DNA from 3 places in the Peribacillus frigoritolerans genome. Region 3 is predicted to be linked to each of the others. Evidence: riboswitches for the same ligand, from Rfam matches in the RefSeq annotation. Region 3 holds a riboswitch; each other region holds the start of a gene.

Region 1 (4,291 bases), 2.1 Mb from region 3:
TGACGAACTCGTCAATTCTCATGGCTGGTCGAAAGAGCGGATGATGTCAGCCGTCCATGCCCGCAGCCGGGATAATGCGAGAACACCGATTCAGTGGAATGACTCCCGTAACGCAGGGTTCACGCAAGGGACTCCTTGGATTAAGGTTAATCCCAATTTTCCCGAGATTAATGCAGAAAAGGCCTACAATGATCACAATTCCATTTTTCATTTTTATAAAAAGCTTATCCAAATACGCAAGGAACAAGATATCGTCGTTTATGGCCGTTTTGAACTGCTGTTGCCGGATGATGAACGAATATTTGCCTACACGAGATCGTTGGAAGAAGAAAAGCTGTTGGTACTATGCAACTTTAAAGAAGAGCAGGCTCCCTATACTTTGCCTGAAGAGCTGCAAGCATATTCTGCCACAAAGCTGATCGGCAATTATGATCAGGAGGAAGAAGGGATCTCGAGCAAACCCCTGCAACCATATGAATGCCGTGTTTATCATTTGAAATGAAAAAAGGACCTGTTCTTCTCCGATTAGGAAGAACAGGTCCTTTGCGTATTATTTTGATTTAAGGTCACATTCCTCTAGGGGAATGATTTTCGTTTTATGCTTAATTTTATAGCCGAACCATAGGACGAAAAATAGAATCAAGCCAATGTAGGAAACAAACATTGAATTCCAGTCAATCCCATCGCTGCTGAAAGCTTGATAGCCTTGTCCGATGATAATAATAATACAAAGGACAAGTGCGAATATAGGTCCGAATGGGAAGCCTTTTGCCCGGAATGGTAAAGCATTCATATCAAGGCCTTGAGCTGCGTAGGCTTTGCGGAACCGATAATGGGCAATCGCAATCCCTACCCAGGTGACGAATCCCGCCATTCCTGAAGCATTCAATAACCAGATATAAACGACGCCATCACCGAAAAACGAAGCTAGGAATGCAACGCAGCCAACTAAAGAAGTCAGGATAAGTGCATTCACGGGTACTCCTCTTTTATCTAACTTGCCTAGGAATTTCGGTGCTTTCCCATCACGTGCCAAGTCCCATAGCATACGGGTTGAAGCGTACATGCCAGAGTTACCTGCAGAGAGTACGGATGATAAAATGATCGCGTTCATGATGGATGCAGCAAATGCAAGGCCGGCACGTTCAAATACAAGCGTGAATGGACTTACGGCAACATCTTGACTCAATAAACGTGAATCCGTAAACGGAATGATCATTCCAATAACGAAAATTGCAAGGATATAGAACAAGAGGATGCGCCAGAAAACGGATCTGATCGCTTTAGGGATATTTTTTTCTGGATCCTCACTTTCACCAGCAGTCACTCCAAGCAATTCCGTTCCTTGGAATGAAAAGCCGGCAGCCATGAATACGCCTAGAATCGTGAAGAACCCTCCGTTAAAGGGACCTTCGCCCATTGTGAAATTGGAAAAACCAATTGGGTCATTCCCACCCATGATTCCGAGAATGATCAGAACACCCGTAATCAAGAAAATGACGACTGTCACGACTTTGATCATGGCGAACCAGAATTCTGTTTCCCCGAAACCTTTAACTGACATGTAATTGATAAGAAACATAGTGATTAACGCAATGGCACTCCAGATAAATGAAGGGCTATCCGGGAACCAGAACTTCATAATTAAGACAACGGCTGCCAATTCGGCGGCAATGGTGATTGCCCAGTTATACCAGTAGTTCCAACCAATCGCAAAACCGAAAGACGGATCGACGAATTTGGATGCATAGACACGGAACGAACCGGCCACTGGCATGAACGCTGCCATTTCTGCAAGACTTGTCATTAAGTAATAAACCATGATGCCGATGACCGCGTATGCCACCAAGGCACCGCCGGGTCCGGCTGAATGAATGGCCCCGCCACTAGCTAAAAATAAACCTGTTCCAATCGTTCCACCTAATGAAATCATCATTAAATGACGCGCTTTCAGGCTCCTTTTCAGTTCAGTAGGGCTTGATGGTGATTGTGAATTTGACAATTGATGTTACACTCCTTTTTATTGGAAGGGAACGAAAAATAAAAAAACAGCAGTCGAAAAAGATCGACGGCTGTTTATAATAAACCCGTTTATCCTTCCGAAGATAGCTCCCCACGCTTTTTGAAAAAACGTGACAGTGGTGTTCCTGTTCGGTAACACCGCCAGCAAGAATATACATGGAATATACCCTAACTTCGGCAACTTATCCTTTCAAACGGAGTCTTTAATCTTCCAGAATCTCGTCCGCTTTACTTTTATAAGCTGCAGCCTCTAACTCATCGGTAAATGAGGAAGTATTCAATTTTCTAATATCGTTGAGCCAGCTTGTAAGTGACGTCGGACGATTGTACTCATGAAATTCATGCAATCGTTAATAGATTGCTAGTAATTGAGTAAACTTTACTATATCAAAATTATAAAATAACTTTTGGGATATCGCAATGATTATTTTATGTGGTTATTTTTTCCTAGTAAATGAAAGATGGCAGTAAGGAAGAATTCAAATATAAAACATCCTGATAACTAAACGGTACTCCTTTTTATAAGGGCGTAGTCCAGTTTTACATGTTTGACCACTTCAGGATTCTCAAATAGATCCACTGCCATTTTACCAATCCATTCCAGCGGTAAGGAAATGGTCGTGATGTCGAGCATTTCACTCAGGCTATCATTATTGAAGCCGAGAATGGCCACATCTTCCGGTACCCTTATACCCGATTTCTTAGCGGTAAGAATGAAGCCTGCCGCCGTGTCATCATTCGTGATGATGAGAGCTTCAGGTTTGTCCATCATTGAATTCCAATCCTTAAACAATTGTTCACCGTCTTTGATGTGATAACTGCCTTCAAACAGCCATTCTTTATTGTTTATCAGTTTATGTTTTCTCATGATATCGTTAAAGGCCTTTGTACGATGGGAACTATTTCTGCTCTTTTTACGGCCGAGGCTGTATCCGATTTTCTTATATCCTTTAGCAATCACGTACTCAAGGGCACAGGAGAAAGCTGCATAATGATCAATGCTGATGGATGAGAATTCAGCCTGGGCTGTATCTTCACATAAAATAATCGGTCCGTATTTTTGATAATCCAAGAGGATTTTCATTTCCGAAATCCTTGAACAAACGATAATGCCATCGAGCTGCTTCATTTGCAGCATATTAAAAGCCTGGATCTCTTTCTCCCTGTCATAATTTGTTTGAAAGATGACGATATGACAGCCAATTGCATTTGCCTGTTTAGTAATTCCGTTAACGATTGCCCCGTAATATGGGTGATTGTTGAAGGGAATGATGACGCCGATAAGATTGGTTTTGCCTTTTGAAAGATGAATGGCGTTGATGTTTCTCGTATAATTCAAACGATCGATCGCTTCTAAGACGCTCTTTCTTTTATCGGGGCTTACATATGGATGATCATTCAATACACGAGACACTGTTGAGACAGATACACCAGCACATTGAGCTATTTCTTTAATATTTGTCATGGTATCACCGTTTTTTCTTTTTTTATATTGTACAGTATGAAACCCATTTCAGGGCAAGGGAACAGTGTGGGACTGCTGAAGATTTATTCTAATAAGGTCTTGTTATGGTATTGGTTTCATCCTTTAAGATTGGTTTAAGTCTTAGAGGAGGAGGAAATCATGATGTTCCAAACTTTAATCACCCTGTTTGTGCTTTGCGGAATTGAATTGGGATTTGCGTACTTGGCAATTTCCTTGAAACAGGAAAAATGAGTGGAAATGCCCGTCAATAATTCCGCGGCATTACGCGTGGAAACCGCGTTTACTCATGAATTTCACGTCGTCCAGAAATAGCTCCCTTAGTTTATGTTCACCATTAAAACTCCACAATATAAATATAACTTCATCGTACGGAATGACTGACTGTCAGGAAGCTGCCTAGTAGCTTCCTGACAGTTTTTGCTGTGTGTAAAAGTCATTCACCTTTTTGAATTGTTTAAAAATAGTTGCACTTTTTTTGTATATTTGTGTATAGTATAAAATAAGTTGTGTAGAGGAAACTTTTTAGCATTTGCGACAATGTAAAAAAATTTACACTTAGTTTTGCGCATGGCAAACTATTTTAGAAAGATGAAAAAGGGAGGGAATATGGATGGGTTTTCTAAAATCTATTGGGGGCGTGCTTGCTGCATTGCTGATTTTAACGGGGTGCGGCAATGATACGGCCGATAGGGATAAAGGCAATGGCAAGCTGAATGTCGTTACAACAACGGGAATGATTGGGGATTTGGTTGAGAATATCGGCGGTAAACATGTCGAGGTCAC
Region 2 (4,291 bases), 980 kb from region 3:
CGTTTATAATAGATTTACAGAAAGAGGCGATAAATTATGAAAAAAAATATTGCTGCTGCGATAGAAGAAGAGATTCAAACTGAAGAAATTCAAACTGAAGAATTCCTGGTTCCAGCTTTCGGATACGAATTAATCAGAGAAGTTCTATTGAACGATATTCTCGGAAAAGACTCTAATCAAATCCTCTATTGGGCAGGTAAACAATTAGCAAGAAAATTCCCATTGAATGGCGATCAGGAAGTGATTGAATTTTTCCAAAGCGCTGGATGGGGCAATCTGGAAATCTTGAAGTATACGAAACACGAGATGGAGTTATCCCTGACGGGTGAAATAATCAGCCGCCGCCTGGATTTACACCCTGATTGTCACTTCCAACTTGAAGCCGGTTTCCTTGCCGAGCAGTTTACACTGCAAAAAAAATTCCTCAGCGAATCAACGGAAGAAATCAAACGCCGCGCAAAAAAAGTGATATTCACCATCCAATGGGATCCCAGAGATCCAATCTAATGAGCCCTTAAAACAGACTTACCCTTTTTACCGGAAGTCTGTTTTTTATTGGACTCCTGACACTTAAGCTAGCACATTTGCATGTTGACCTAGTTTAAATGCTTCATGAAGAGATTCAACCGCCTTCACCATTTCCTTTTCATTGACGACAGTCGAAACTTTAATTTCCGATGTGCTGACCATTTTCACCTGGATGCCTGTATTGGCCATCACTTCAAACATCTCGGCAGCCACTCCCGGATTGGATACCATACCAGAACCGACGATGGACACTTTGGCCAATCCGCTCTCCGTTTCGACTCGGTCGAATCCCAATTGTTCTTTATTATTTTCCAGCACGATCAAGGCCGCTTCCGTATCTTCACTTTTTGTGGAAAAAGATAGATTGGTCGTATCCTCGGCAGTCATGCTTTGAATGATGATGTCCACATTGATCCGGTTTTTCGCAAGTGTTGTGAAGATTGTGGATAATGCACCAAGTGATTGGGGCAAACCATATATTGTGACCCTCGTAATACTGTCTTCAAAAGCAATCCCGCGTACAATTAAGTTTTCTTCCATAGTTGCTTCCTCCTCAATGATCGTTCCTGATTCTCTCTCCATGCTTGAACGGACTTCAAGCGGAATTTGATAATTTTTTGCATATTCGACAGCCCTCGGATGAAGGACGCCCGCCCCCAGGTTGGCAAGTTCCAGCATTTCATCATAAGAAATGGATTGGAGTTTTCGTGCGCCTTTTATGTAGCGAGGGTCCGTTGTGAAAACGCCCGTTACATCCGTATAAATATCGCATCTATCCGCATTCAGCGCTGCAGCGATGGCAACCGCCGTCGTATCGGAACCGCCTCGCCCTAAGGTAGTGATTTCCCCATTTGCATCGTTACCCTGGAAACCGGCCACGACCACTATTTTCTTCTCCTGTAGCTTAGCTTGGATCCTCGTGGCATCGATGTTTAAAATCCGGGCATTCCCATGAACGGATTCCGTTTGCATGCCAGCCTGCCAGCCAGTATACGAAATGGCTTCATGTCCTTTTTCAATCAATGCCATCGTTAACAGGGAAATCGTTACCTGTTCCCCCGTAGTCAAAAGCATATCCATTTCCCTCTTGCTCGGGGTTCCGGAAATATCCCGGGCCATGGACACCAATTGATCCGTGGTTTTCCCCATGGCTGAAACAACGACGACTACCTCATTTCCATTCTGCGCTTCCTCGATTACCCGATCGGCAACATTTTTGATTTTTTCTACGCTTCCGACGGATGTTCCGCCAAATTTTTGAACGATTAATGCCATCCTCATGCACCCTCTCTACCTTTTTAGGCAATAAAAAAAGCAATGAGAAATATCTCATTGCTGTGATCACATATCTAAATACTGTAAACACAGTGAGATAGCTCTCCAGGGTATAAACCCTGACAATCCGCCATTTATTAAATGTCGGACCAGGAAAACAAGGTATGAGTCTTGTATTCCTTCGGCGTCATCCCCTTTCAAAACCTTTCATGGAAGCTCATACTTCTCCAGGTTTTTACTCTTGAATTCCGCACCTCTATCAGCACTTTTAAGTTGTCTAGTTAAAAATTCTTTTTAATCATAGCATAGAGATTTATCGGTAGCAAGATTATTCTTGTAATTTTCTAACGATTCCCTCGGCTACCCCTTTTGGCATGCCAGCTTCCATGATTTCCTCGGCCGTCGCCTCTTTGATTTTCTTCAATGATCCAAAATGCCTTAATAATTGCTTCCTTCGCTTTTCCCCGACTCCTGGAATATCATCAAGCTGGGAGTGAACTGCATTTTTCCCGCGTAGCTGGCGATGAAACGTAATCGCGAACCGATGCACTTCATCCTGAATTCTTTGCAATAGGTAAAATTCCTGGCTCCGGGAATCAAGAGGTACGATTTCAAGCGGATTTCCGATCATCAATTGCGAGGTCCTATGCTTTTCATCCTTAATGAGGCCTGAAAGTGGAATATCAAGGCCCAATTCATTTTCCAGAATATCCCGAACGGCTTCGACATGTCCCTTTCCGCCATCAATGATGATCAAGTCCGGAAGCGGCAGCCCTTCTTTCAATACTCGTGAATATCTTCTTCTGACCACTTCACGCATCGATTCATAATCATCAGGCCCTTGGACCGTCTTGATCTTATATTTGCGGTACTCCCTTTTTTCCGGCTTTCCATCAATGAACACGACTAAAGCGGAAACTGGGTCACTTCCCTGGATGTTGGAGTTATCGAAAGCTTCAATTCGATGCGGTGTGTAGATACCCAGTTGCTTCCCGAGGTTTTCCACCGCATTGATCGTTCTTTCTTCATCCCTTTCTATCAAAGAGAATTTTTCCTGAAGCGCGATGGAGGCATTCTTATTCGCCAATTTAAGCATGTCTTTTTTCGCTCCCCGTTTCGGGTGAATCGTTTTGACACCAAGCAGCCCTTCGGCCATTTCGGCATCCACTGATTCAGGCAGCAAGATTTCCTTTGGTTTAAAGTGGTTCGTAATCTCGTAAAACTGACCGAGGAATGTAAGAAGTTCCTGTTCGGGTTCATCGTAGACCGGAAAAAGCGAAACATCCCTTTCTATCAATTTACCCTGCCTGACAAAAAATACCTGAACGCACATCCAGCCTTTATCATAGGCAAAGCCAAATACATCCCTGTCGATGAAATCGGTCGTCATCATTTTCTGCTTCTCCATCGTAATATCGATGTGGGCAATCTTGTCACGGAACTCCTTGGCCCTCTCGAAATCGAGCTCTTCCGATGCCTCCAGCATTTTTTCAGTCAGTTCTTTTTTTATTTCAGTATGCCCGCCGTTCAAGAACCGGTTGATATCATCGACCATTTTTTTATATTCCTGTTCCTCTACATCATATACACATGGGGCCAGGCACTGGCCAAGGTGATAGTAGAGACAAACGCGATCCGGTAACGTATTACATTTTCTTAGGGGATAGATGCGGTCGAGCAATTTTTTCGTTTCGTTAGCTGCAAATGCATTCGGATAAGGGCCGAAATATTTCCCTTTGTCTTTTTTGACTTTTCGCGTAATGATTAGACGCGGGTGGCGTTCCGCAGTCAGCTTGATGAAAGGATACGTCTTATCATCCTTTAGCATGACATTATATTTTGGGTCATGTTTTTTGATTAAGTTCAACTCTAAAATAAGAGCCTCGATGTTGGAAGAGGTGACGATGTATTCGAAATCCTCAATCTCATTCACGAGTCGAAATGTTTTCCCATCATGAGATCCCGTAAAATAAGAACGGACACGATTTTTCAACACTTTCGCTTTGCCTACATAGATGATCGTTCCCTGACGATCTTTCATTAAATAACAACCAGGTTGATCGGGAAGAAGGGCAAGTTTATTCTTTATTTGTTGATTCATGCATTCAGCCTCCTGTTCTCCCTTTTTTACAATCATTATATATCAAGATAGCGAAAAAAGCTTCAAGTCCGCAGACTTGAAGCTTTTTTTAGCTATCTTACTATTACGCGTGTTTTGCAATAAGTTCAGCAAGTGCTTCTTTAGGTTGGAAACCAACAACCTTATCGACCACTTCACCGTCTTTAAGCACGATTAATGTCGGGATGCTCATCACACCGAATTTTCCAGCTGTTTCTTGGTTTTCATCTACATCCACTTTTACGATTTTTGCTGTATCGCCAATTTCAGTATCAAGCTCTTGAAGAACAGGAGCGATCATTTTACAAGGTCCGCACCATGGAGCCCAAAAATCTACAAGAACGACACCTTCGCTAGTATCTGTTGTGA
Region 3 (4,291 bases):
TTCCGAGAATGCTTGTACACTTGATAAAGATGTTGTTAATCCTACCGTTACAACTGTCAGCATCGCTGCAAATTTATATTTCCCTTTCAAAATCAATACCTCCTATTTATCGTTTAGCTAATTATGTATTTTTTTAACAGATCGACAAATATCCTCCTTGTTTATAAATTTTTATGGTGTTTACCAATTAAAATAGTAACTTTACATTATTAATAAAATATAAGACCAATGTAATTTATATATTAATAAATCCAAAAAAACTATGGCCAGTATTCGTTCCATTCACTTTTGTCTCGTTTTTGGTATTGATTTTCCTTTTCTTAATGGGAATGGGGTACTATCCCTTAACTACGTAGATACCCGTAAAATGGTAATATTTATACAGATGGTAAATGATTCCATAGTACATAGAAATACCAATTTTCATATGGTAAAGTCTAGAAGAAGGAAAGGAGAGAGGTTATTATAAAAAAATTATTAAATATTGTGATGGTAATGACTCTTGTCTTTGGAGTGTTTTTTGCGATTGCACCGATCAATAAAGCATTTGCCTTGTCCTACGATAATACAAACCCTTATTCGACAGGTTGTGCTTCTAAAAGCCCAATCACCTATGAAACAGAATATATCTATAAAAACGGTGTGAAAATTGGATATGTGCAACTAAAAGGAAGTGCGTATTGTCATACGGCGTGGGGTTACTTAAAGTTTTATTCATCTGCTCCTTACGATTATTATGCAAATGTTTGGGTTGACAGTTTTAATGGCACGACTAAGAGAGCATTTACAAGTTGTGCTAGTTCCGGTGGAAACGGATGGATAATGAAAGGGCAGACATCATGTTATACTGCACAATTATGGAATTTAGATCCGTATAATGCTTTGGCCAAAGCAGGTATTTATTCTTCAAGCGGGGCTCTCATTATTTCTGCGAACACCGGTCGTTATTAATGAGATACTAATGAAAACTTCCTGTTAACGACGGTTGAATTGCATTTTTGCCATCTTTCCCATTTTGCCTACTATGCACAATCCATTTCGCAGTTCAATGCGTGATCAATTTTCTTTGTTAACACCCCCACGAATCTTAATGGCTTTTTTCATTTCATCTCATGGATTTGGAACGAGATACGTATGCTGTTTATATGTATCTCGTTCCAATCCTGAATCAATGGTATCCTACTGACAATTGAAGCGATCGTTTTCTTGCTTCCTACGTCACGGATTTTCATATCTTGCTGTCCTCCCCCACCTTGATACCTTCTATAAGATATATCTATTGTCAAAACTGACTATAAAAGGTTGAAATCTTTCACACAGTTTGTTTTATAAATCTATAAATGTTGAGATTACATAATACTAAAAAAGAATCCAGCCCTATACCGTATCCATTTCCATTGATAATCCATGTATTCTAAAAATTATTTCTAAATTGGCCTTGCAATAGAAAGGATTCCTTGTTATATTACAGTCAATTAAATATTTTCTTACTTCATACTTTTTGAAGTGAGGATAGAGGAGCAAAGACCATTAGTACACATTTTGAGGAGAATGAGATCCTATGACTATTGTGGAAAGGGGAATTTGCCGAAGCGGAAAGAATCTCATGTTCTTGAAGCTGGTTCTGCTATTGAATAAATACAGGACTGTCATATAGGAAACTATATGGAGGGCTATCTTATGCGCGGAAACATTTTTTGGTAAATATTGTTTCTACTGCAGCAGCGAATCCTCGTTGTTGCTTTTTTGCGTTTACTCCTGAATGGCCCTAACCACCTCTGAATATTTTTTAAAAAATTATACAAAAGGGTGTGAAGTTATGAATTTTGGCCAAGTTTTAACCGCAATGGTTACCCCGTTTAATCATAATGATGAGGTTGATTTTAATGCTACGAGAACTTTAGTGAATTATTTAATTGCTAATGGTTCTGATGGATTAGTAATAGCTGGTACAACTGGAGAGTCCCCTACATTAACTCAAGAAGAGAAAGTAGAATTATTCAAATTTGTTGTAGAAGTTGTTGATGGAAGAGTTCCAGTCATAGCTGGAACTGGCTCAAATAATACGAAAGCTTCTATCAGCTTGACAAAGCATGCAGAGGAAGCAGGAGTCGACGGAATCATGCTCGTTACCCCATACTATAACAAGCCGTCTCAAGAAGGATTATTTCAGCACTTTAGCGCTATTGCCCAATCAACATCTTTACCGGTAATGCTTTATAATATTCCAGGACGAAGTGTTGTAAACATGTCAGTAGAGACGATTGTTAACCTCTCGAAAATCAACAATATCGTGGCAGTAAAAGAGGCTAGTGGTGACTTAGATGCCATGGCACAAATCATTAGCAAAACAACTAGTGATTTTACATTGTACAGCGGCGATGATGGGTTAACATTACCGGTTTTAGCCATCGGTGGAACAGGTATTATTTCGGTTTCTTCACACATAATTGGTAATGAAATGCAAGAAATGATCAATAGCTTTAAAAATGGTGATGTCCAAGGTGCTGCTTCTACGCATCGTAAACTTCTTCCAATCATGAAAGCATTATTTGCTGCACCAAGCCCGGCACCAGTAAAATCAGCATTAAATATGCGGGGGTTAAATGTTGGAGGTGTCCGCTTACCGATGGTCCCTTTAAACGATGAAGAAAAAAGAGCACTGCAAATAGCTTTACAACCTAGTAATGAAGAAGCTGTTTTGTTAAATAAATAAATAAAGATAATGATTCTTTCAGCTATACTTTAATACCGATTTTCTAATTAAAGACCATAATAAACGGGATAAAATTTTAAAAAGCAGTGCAACTCATAAAGAGTGCACTGCTTTTTAATCGATGCAAGGCTCATTGCTTAAACTAGTTGAGCAGAATGGATTTATATTTACTAATATAAATTGATAATGAATAAATAGCCTATGTTTCTCTTTAGAAAGGCTATTTTTTTCTCCAAACCCTTTTATTTCATGGCCTGATGTTGCTGTTCTTCATTTTGATCCTTGCTGCAGACTTTATGTTTCCAAATTTAAGGACTTCATTTTTTTATTCTTTCTTCTACTTCTCTCTTTCTCTTGTTCTATCAAAAACGTTCGATAATGTGTACTTTTACGAACGGGACTTTTCTTCCTATATGGGTAAAACTGTTGAATATTTAATTTCTCTGAGAGCTAGGCTAGTTTGAATTTTTGTTATACCTAGTTTATTTAACTTTCTAATAAATATTTCTAATTCCTTCCGATCTTTGTTAGCCACTTTTAGAAGATAATCATACTCACCTGTTAAACAATGACACTCTAATACTTCCGACATAGAAGCTAACGCCTTTTCCAAAACTTCCAGTTCTTCAGCTTGATGTATATTCGTACTAATAAAAATGAAACATAATAAATCAAAACCTAGCTTCTCCTGGTTTAAAATTGCTACTTGTGCATTAATAAACCCTTCATTTTCCAAACGTTTTATCCTTGAATGTATAGCTGGTGGAGATAATTTGACACGCTTTGCAAGCTCAGTATTGCTTAACTGTGCATCCTTTTGCAGTAAATCTAAAATTTGAATATCAACATTATCTAGAACCTTGCTTACGATAGATTCCACTTATAGTCACTCCTTTTACAAATGTTCCAAAAACGGTATCATCTAAAAGCCAAAACTTAATTTAATTCTGTATATCAGCAATATTTTTTAATATTATTTTAAGTTTCTTCTATTATACAAAATAACATATTAACTAACGAACTAAAATGTTAAAATTATTAGTAATTAATTATGAAAATTGAAATGTCATTGTGCACAATGGCTTCGATCTTTTTTCACTTAAACTGTGAAAGATGAAAAGGAGCAAAAAGATATGAAATATTATTATTTTTCGTTATTACTTTTAACAAGTTTATTATGGGGTGGAAACTTTGTCGTAGGTAAATCGCTTGTCGGTCATGCTTCTCCGATGACGTTGACAAGTTTAAGGTGGATCATTGCTATTAGTTGTCTTTGGCCAATTGTATGGTGGAAAGAAAAAAAGATATTTCCTCCTCGAAGTGCAATCCTTCCTTTATTTTTGATGGGAATTACAGGTGTGGTTCTATTTAACCTATTACAATTTGTAGCATTGGAGAAAACATCCGCGACTAATGTTGGATTAATATCAACATTAAACATGATTTCAATTGCTGTTTTTTCATTTTTCTTTTTAAAAGAAAGAATTAATATTCTACAAATGTTTTCTATGTTATTTTCGCTTATTGGCGTAATACTTGTACTTTCAAAAGGAAATATTGATCTTTTCCTTTCAT

Evidence for each region. Region 3 has a riboswitch for lysine ahead of dapA (4-hydroxy-tetrahydrodipicolinate synthase). Riboswitches for the same ligand answer to the same signal wherever they lie in the genome.
Region 1: it holds a riboswitch for lysine, as region 3 does, so the genes downstream of both, ABOA58_RS25450 (amino acid permease) here and dapA (4-hydroxy-tetrahydrodipicolinate synthase) in region 3, are expected to answer to the same signal.
Region 2: it holds a riboswitch for lysine, as region 3 does, so the genes downstream of both, ABOA58_RS19570 (aspartate kinase) here and dapA (4-hydroxy-tetrahydrodipicolinate synthase) in region 3, are expected to answer to the same signal.

Annotation. Positions count from the first base shown of each region.
Region 1 is NZ_CP158190.1:5,132,094-5,136,384, reverse strand. Features, by position in the region: gene ABOA58_RS25455 (glycoside hydrolase family 13 protein) at 1-502, shown strand, start outside; gene ABOA58_RS25450 (amino acid permease) at 551-2,002, opposite strand; lysine riboswitch at 2,099-2,283, opposite strand; gene ABOA58_RS25445 (LacI family DNA-binding transcriptional regulator) at 2,525-3,487, opposite strand; gene ABOA58_RS25440 (metal ABC transporter solute-binding protein, Zn/Mn family) at 4,119-4,291, shown strand, end outside.
Region 2 is NZ_CP158190.1:3,992,982-3,997,272, forward strand. Features, by position in the region: gene ABOA58_RS19565 (YslB family protein) at 37-507, shown strand; gene ABOA58_RS19570 (aspartate kinase) at 571-1,803, opposite strand; lysine riboswitch at 1,894-2,070, opposite strand; gene uvrC (excinuclease ABC subunit UvrC) at 2,132-3,904, opposite strand; gene trxA (thioredoxin) at 4,008-4,291, opposite strand, start outside.
Region 3 is NZ_CP158190.1:3,010,328-3,014,618, forward strand. Features, by position in the region: gene ABOA58_RS14735 (metallophosphoesterase) at 1-90, opposite strand, end outside; gene ABOA58_RS14740 (DUF2690 domain-containing protein) at 496-951, shown strand; gene ABOA58_RS14745 (hypothetical protein) at 1,101-1,232, opposite strand; lysine riboswitch at 1,506-1,684, shown strand; gene dapA (4-hydroxy-tetrahydrodipicolinate synthase) at 1,820-2,716, shown strand; gene ABOA58_RS14755 (Lrp/AsnC family transcriptional regulator) at 3,126-3,596, opposite strand; gene ABOA58_RS14760 (DMT family transporter) at 3,850-4,291, shown strand, end outside.